2 regions of the Limnohabitans sp. TEGF003 genome follow, and region 1 is predicted to be linked to the other one. Evidence: riboswitches for the same ligand, from Rfam matches in the RefSeq annotation. Region 1 holds a riboswitch; the other holds the start of a gene.
What was found. Region 1 has a riboswitch for S-adenosylhomocysteine ahead of ahcY (adenosylhomocysteinase). Riboswitches for the same ligand answer to the same signal wherever they lie in the genome.
Positions count from the first base shown of each region.

Region 2: it holds a riboswitch for S-adenosylhomocysteine, as region 1 does, so the genes downstream of both, metH (methionine synthase) here and ahcY (adenosylhomocysteinase) in region 1, are expected to answer to the same signal.

Region 1 is NZ_AP029225.1:205,235-208,648, forward strand. Features, by position in the region: gene ACZ5RT_RS01030 (flagellar motor protein MotB) at 102-851, opposite strand; gene ACZ5RT_RS01035 (hypothetical protein) at 858-1,829, opposite strand; S-adenosyl-L-homocysteine riboswitch at 1,948-2,044, shown strand; gene ahcY (adenosylhomocysteinase) at 2,126-3,414, shown strand, end outside.
Region 2 is NZ_AP029225.1:3,104,069-3,107,482, forward strand. Features, by position in the region: gene metH (methionine synthase) at 1-2,099, opposite strand, end outside; S-adenosyl-L-homocysteine riboswitch at 2,155-2,255, opposite strand; gene ACZ5RT_RS14810 (helix-turn-helix domain-containing protein) at 2,469-3,414, shown strand, end outside.

The sequences.
Region 1 (3,414 bases):
CAAGCAGCACCCGTGGTGGCCAAGCCCGTCATGGGCTGGCGAAAGACAGCGATTTTACCGGGCCCGCCCTCTGGATGGGATGCCAGCGGACGATGCAGCGCTCAGCGCTTGTCCATGGGGCATTTGAAGTCGTCGTCCCAGGGAATGGGACGCACCTCGTCGATTTCACAGTCTGGGGCGTTGGCTTCGCAGCGGTTGCGCAGCTCCTTGAACTCCAGACGCAGTTCGACCCGGCGGCTTTTTTCGGGTTGGTTCAGGATGGCCGAGTTGAAGGACGAGCCCCCCACAAAGAAGAGTTCGCGGATCGTTTTGCGGTCTTCCTGGCCAAGAGCGTTCGGGGCGTTGGCGTCCAGCAGCACGCACAGCACCCGTTGGGAGCGCTCTAGGCTGAGGTTGAGGTTGTAAAGGTAGGAGCCCTCCGGGCTGGCGTAGCCTTCGAGCACCCAGCGTTTGAGCCAGTTCTGACAATCTGGCGTGCGGGCAATGTGCAACATCCGGGGTACAAAGCTGCGCAGTAACACCGCACGGTCAGGGGCCAGGGCATGGCTGTCTTTCGGAAATTCGGCCAAGGTGCCCAGCTCCAGGGTTTGCCCACGCAGTGTCATCCCGGCGTATTCGGCTTTTTGGGTGATCTGGCGGATGTTGTTCAGGCAGGTCGAGATGGCCTGGTCCCGGTTGGCGCGGCCTTCGTCCATTTTGCGCAAACCTGTCGTGACGCTGAGCAGGGCGACTGCCATGGCCACCAAAAACAGCACCATCAGGGCGGTCATCAGGTCTGAGAACGAAATCCAGAAGGGTTTTTCTGCTTCGTCCCGGGACCTTTTGGCGGGCGGTATTCTAGAGCCGAACATGCGCGTTCAATGCGGCTGGGTGCGTGGGCCTGATGGGCGCAATTGGCTCAGGATTTTGTAGGAGAGGGCCGTCTGCATTTCAGTGGCCAGTGTCAGACGCTCCATCCATTGAGCCCCGGCCTGAGGGGCGAACAGGGTGTCCAGCCACTGCTGCAGTTCTTCAACTTGCCGGTAGCGGCCAGTCAGCACGGACTTTTCAATCCAGGTGAACACCATGGCCAAAGTGATCGCCAAGGCCGACACCAGAAACGCGTGCCCCACGGTTTGGACCAATTGGCTCAATTCGGCCTGCACCCGTTCGGGGTTGGACACGTCAAAACCGACCAGGCCCGCGATCAAGCCGGTAAAGGTGCCGATGATGCCCACGCCGGTCAGGATGCCGGGTGTGTGTTTGTAAAAATTGGATTGAAGCGGTGAATCCACCAAGGCCTGTTCGGTGAAGTAGTGCTCGGCATGTGTGTGGGCTTGCCACTGAGCTGTGGTGCTTGGCGTGGACATTTCAAGCCGCTGGAGTTCTTCCACGGCCTGGTTGTATTCGGCCCAGAGTTTGGCCAGGCTGGGATCGTTTTGCGCCAGTTGTTCCAGGTTGGACAGGTCCATTCGGCTGCCTTGGGCGTTCAGGTCCAGACGCGAGAAGAAAGCTTTGGACAGCTGGCTGACCCGCTGCCTGGCTGCACCGACAGGGCCCAGATGGGCTGTTTGTGACTGCAGCTGGAGCGTGTTGGCGTATTGCAGCCAGGCGTGCTGCAAGGGGGCGGAGGCCATCACCTCGGTCTTGAGCCGAGTCAGGTCGATGTGGGGCTGAGGGCCCGACTGGGCCAACACAGCCAGTTGTGCATTGACCCTGGCCAAGTGTTTCTTCAGTTCCATGGCCGGTCCAATGAACTGGCGCACGTAATCCAGGGCAATGAGCACGATCACGGCGGACACCGTCCATACATGCCAATAGTGGGCGAGGTGGCGCATCAGTTCGGGCATGGGGTCCAAAGGTCGGGGTGCATGGGTTCAGTCTAGCAAATGCCGGATCTAGAAGTGGGCGGAGTGCGTGGTCAAAGGCCTGGCGAAGCGCCCAAGGGCGGACTGCGCTAGAATGCGGCATTCCGAGGAGCGTTGCAGCGCCCCCTGACTTGTCCGCAAGTCGGCAGCGGGGCGTGAGGCTCGGAACACTTCAACAGCAACGACGCTCATCCACACGACGTGCGGTGAGCCTGTTTTTTCCATTCAGTGCCGGCATCCACACGTGTGGCTTCTTCACATTTGCTTTGGAGCTGACAATGAATGCACGTTTGAACACCGCCGTGAACGCCGATTGCGTGATCGCCGACATCGGCCTGGCCGACTGGGGCCGCAAAGAAATCAAAATCGCCGAGACCGAAATGCCCGGCCTCATGGCCATCCGCGAAGAGTTCGCCAAGGCGCAGCCTCTGAAAGGTGCCCGTATCACCGGCTCCTTGCACATGACGATCCAGACGGCCGTGCTGATCGAGACCCTGCAGGCCTTGGGTGCCAGCGTGCGCTGGGCTTCTTGCAACATCTTTTCGACCCAAGACCACGCTGCCGCAGCCATCGCCGCCAAGGGCACGCCCGTGTTCGCCATCAAGGGCGAGACCTTGGCCGATTACTGGGATTACACCCACCGCATTTTTGACTTTGGCCCCGCTGGCACCGATGGCGAAGGCCCGAACATGATCCTGGACGACGGCGGCGATGCCACCCTGCTCATGCACCTGGGCAAGCGCGCCGAAAAAGACGCCAGCCTGATCGCCAACCCTACCAGCGAAGAAGAGACTTGCCTGTTCAACGCCATCAAGGCCAAGCTGGCCGTGGACCCCACCTGGTACAGCCGCAAGGGTGCGCAGATCATCGGCGTGACCGAAGAGACCACCACCGGCGTGTTGCGCCTGAACGAAATGGCCGCCAAGGGCAGCCTGATGTTCCGCGCCATCAACGTGAACGACTCGGTGACCAAGAGCAAGTTCGACAACCTGTATGGCTGCCGCGAATCTTTGGTGGACTCCATCAAGCGTGCGACCGACGTGATGATCGCGGGCAAAGTGGCTGTGGTCGCCGGTTACGGTGATGTGGGTAAGGGCTCGGCCCAAGCCCTGCGCGCTTTGTCTGCCCAAGTCTGGGTGACCGAGATCGACCCGATCAACGCCCTGCAAGCCGCGATGGAAGGCTTCAAGGTCGTGACCATGGAGTACGCCGCCGACAAGTGCGACATCTTCGTCTCGGCCACCGGCAACAAGAACGTGATCCGCTACGAGCACATGGCCGCCATGAAAGACGAAGCCATCGTCTGCAACATCGGTCACTTCGACAACGAGATCGACGTCGCTTCGCTGGAAAAGCTGCAGTGGGACGAGATCAAGCCACAAGTCGACCACGTCATCTTCCCCGATGGTAAGAAGATCACCCTGCTGGCCAAAGGCCGCTTGGTGAACCTGGGCTGCGCCACCGGCCACCCCAGCTTCGTGATGTCCTCTTCGTTCGCCAACCAGACCATCGCCCAGATCGAGCTGTTCACCAAACAAGACCAGTACGAAGCCGGTAAGGTCTATGT
Region 2 (3,414 bases), 500 kb from region 1:
ACCTGACTGCGCGACTCGTCGGTATAGAGCGCGATGTCGTCGTCGTTCACGCTGTTGGCGGGGTACAGGCCCAGCACCGCGTTGGCCGTGACCCAGCGGCCATCGATGATTTTTTGCAGCATGGCCTGGCCATCGGCATACACCTTGCGCGCCTGCTCGCCCACCACTTCGTCGTCGAGGATCGCGGGGAAAGGCCCGGCCAAGTCCCAGGTCTGGAAGAACGGGCCCCAGTCGATGTACTGCGCGATCTCGGCGAGGTCGTAGTTCTTGAACACACGGCGGCCGATGAACTTGGGCGCAGCGGGCACGCCCTGGGCCCAATCGATCGGCGTCTTGTTGGCGCGGGCCTGCGCCAGCGTCCACATCGGCGTTTGTTTTTTGTTAGCGTGCTGCTCGCGCACCTTGGCGTAATCGGTGTTCAGGTCGGCGATGAATTTGGCCGCTTGCTCAGACAGCAAACCCTGCGCCACGCCCACGCTGCGCGAGGCATCGGGCACATAGACCACGGGGCCACTGTAGTTGGGCGCGATCTTGACGGCGGTGTGCACGCGGCTGCAGGTGGCGCCACCAATCAAGAGCGGCATTTGGCGCTCGCGGAAGTACGGGTCTTTTTCCATCTCACTGGCCACGTACTGCATCTCTTCGAGGCTGGGCGTGATCAGGCCGGACAGGCCGATGATGTCGGCATTTTCTTCTTTGGCTTTGGCCAAAATTTCGTGGCAGGGCACCATCACGCCCATGTTGACCACTTCGAAGTTGTTGCACTGCAAGACCACGGTGACGATGTTCTTGCCAATGTCGTGCACATCGCCCTTGACGGTGGCAATCACGATCTTGCCCTTGGCTTTCACGTCTTCGCCTGCGGCTTCTTGCGCGAGTTTTTCAGCCTCGATGTAGGGCAGCAAATGCGCCACGGCCTGCTTCATCACGCGGGCGCTCTTGACCACTTGCGGCAAGAACATCTTGCCCTGGCCGAACAAGTCACCGACCACGTTCATGCCGTCCATCAGCGGGCCTTCGATCACATGCAAGGGGCGACCGCCTTGGGCCAACACTTCTTGATAAGCCGCTTCGGTGTCTTCGTTGATGAAGTCGGTGATGCCATGCACCAGCGCATGCGAGAGGCGCTGCGCCACGCTCACAGGCGCATCGGGCGTGCCGCGCCAGGCCAGCTTGGTGCTCTCGTCTTTGGCCGCGCCCTTGGCGCTGTCGGCAATCTCCACCAGGCGCTCGCCTGCGTCAGGGCGGCGGTTCAGCACCACGTCTTCCACGCGCTCGCGCAGCGTGGGCTCCAGGTCGTCGTACACGCCGACCATGCCCGCGTTGACGATGCCCATGTCCATGCCGGCTTTGATCGCGTGGTACAGGAACACGGTGTGGATCGCTTCACGCACCGGGTCGTTGCCTCTGAAGCTGAAGGACACGTTGGACACACCGCCCGACACCTTGGCACCCGGCAGGTTCTGCTTGATCCAGCGCGTGGCTTCGATGAAGTCCACCGCGTAGTTGTTGTGCTCTTCGATGCCGGTGGCGATCGCAAAAATGTTGGGATCGAAGATGATGTCTTCGGGTGGGAAGTCCACCTCATCGACCAGCACGCGGTAAGCGCGTTCGCAAATTTCGATCTTGCGCTCGTAGGTGTCAGCCTGACCTTTTTCGTCGAACGCCATCACCACGGCGGCAGCGCCATAGCGCTTGACCAGCTTGGCCTGGCGCTTAAATTCGTCCAAGCCTTCTTTCATGCTGATCGAGTTGACAATGCCCTTGCCCTGGATGCAGCGCAGACCGGCTTCGATCACCGTCCATTTGCTCGAATCCACCATCACCGGCACGCGAGCGATGTCGGGCTCGCCCGCCATCAGGTTCAAAAACCGCACCATGGCCGCCTGGCTGTCGAGCATGGCTTCGTCCATGTTCACGTCGATCACCTGCGCACCGTTTTCAACTTGCTGGCGCGCGACGGCCAGCGCCTCTTCGTACTGGCCGTTCAGGATCATGCGGGCAAAAGCCTTGGAGCCGGTCACGTTGGTGCGCTCGCCCACGTTGACAAACAGCGACCCCTCGCCGATGGAGACAGGCTCCAGACCGGACAACTTCATGGGGGGAACAGACACGATTTCAGACGCGACAACAGACACAGGCTCACCTTGGGATAACAGGTGAGCGTCGTTGTGCAAGATCATTCAGACATTGAACGGCCCCAAGCCTGACCTGCGGCACCTGGACGGTGGCGGGCTGCAACGCTCCTTGGGAAGGTACTTATTTTACGGCTTGTTGGGTAATCGACCCGATTCACAAGCCGATATTTATGTACTAAGGTTCTCGTAAATTCGAATAAATATCAGGGAGGTGGTTCACATGAGCATGACCAGTTCACTGGAGCCTGCGCGGGTCAAAACCAGACAACAAATCGTTGGCTTGGTTGACAAAAAACATATACTTTCAAATTCGTCAACCAAGGAGCCGCCATGATTCACCACCGAATCCACCGCGCACGCATGCTCAGAGGTTTAAGCCTTGAAGCTTTGGCCCACAGCCTGGGAGACATCAGCAAGCAAGCCTTGAACAAGTTCGAGAAAGGCGATTCCAAGCCCAATTCGACCCGCATCTTGCAGCTGGCCAAAGCGCTCAACGTCAAACCCGAATACTTTTTCCGATCCGACGCCATTCAACTGGCACCACTGGAATTTCGCAAGCTGTCCAAAATGTCGCAAGCCCGGCAGGCTTCAGTGCGCGAAAAAATGCACGATCACCTGGAGCGCTACGAAGCACTGGAGCGCTGCTTTGACGCGGAAACCACCGTCCAAGTCTTGCCCGCCCAATCGCTGGCTGTGGCCAACGCTCAAGAAGCGGAAATGGCGGCGCAACAACTGCGCGAGCAACTGCACATTGGCCACGATGCCATTGCCCACCTGACCGAACTGCTGGAGGACAACGGCATCAAAGTGGCCCTGCTGGATGGCCCGGATGACTTTGACGGCGCATGCGCTGCCACCCACGACAACCAGCATGTGCTGATTGCGCTGAACTGCCAACGCCCTGGCGAGCGCATGCGCTTTACTGCTGCGCACGAACTGGGCCACTGGGTCATGGCCCTGCCCGAAGACATGAGCGAAAAAGACAAAGAAACCTGCTGCCACCGGTTTGCAGGCGCTTTCTTGTATCCGCAAAGTCGTGTGCTGCAAGACTTTGGCAGCCACCAACGCTCCCGGGTTTATTCGGCAGAACTGCTGAATGCCAAGCGCCGTTACGGCGTGTCCATGCAAATGGCACTGCGCAGGCTGAAAGACCTGGATCTGCTCAGTGATGCGGGCTATCGCAACGCCTACTTTGAATTCAGCAAACACGGCTGGCGCACCAGCGAGCCCGAAGCGTTGCTGCCTGAACAGCCGCGCAGATTTGAGTCCCTGGTCT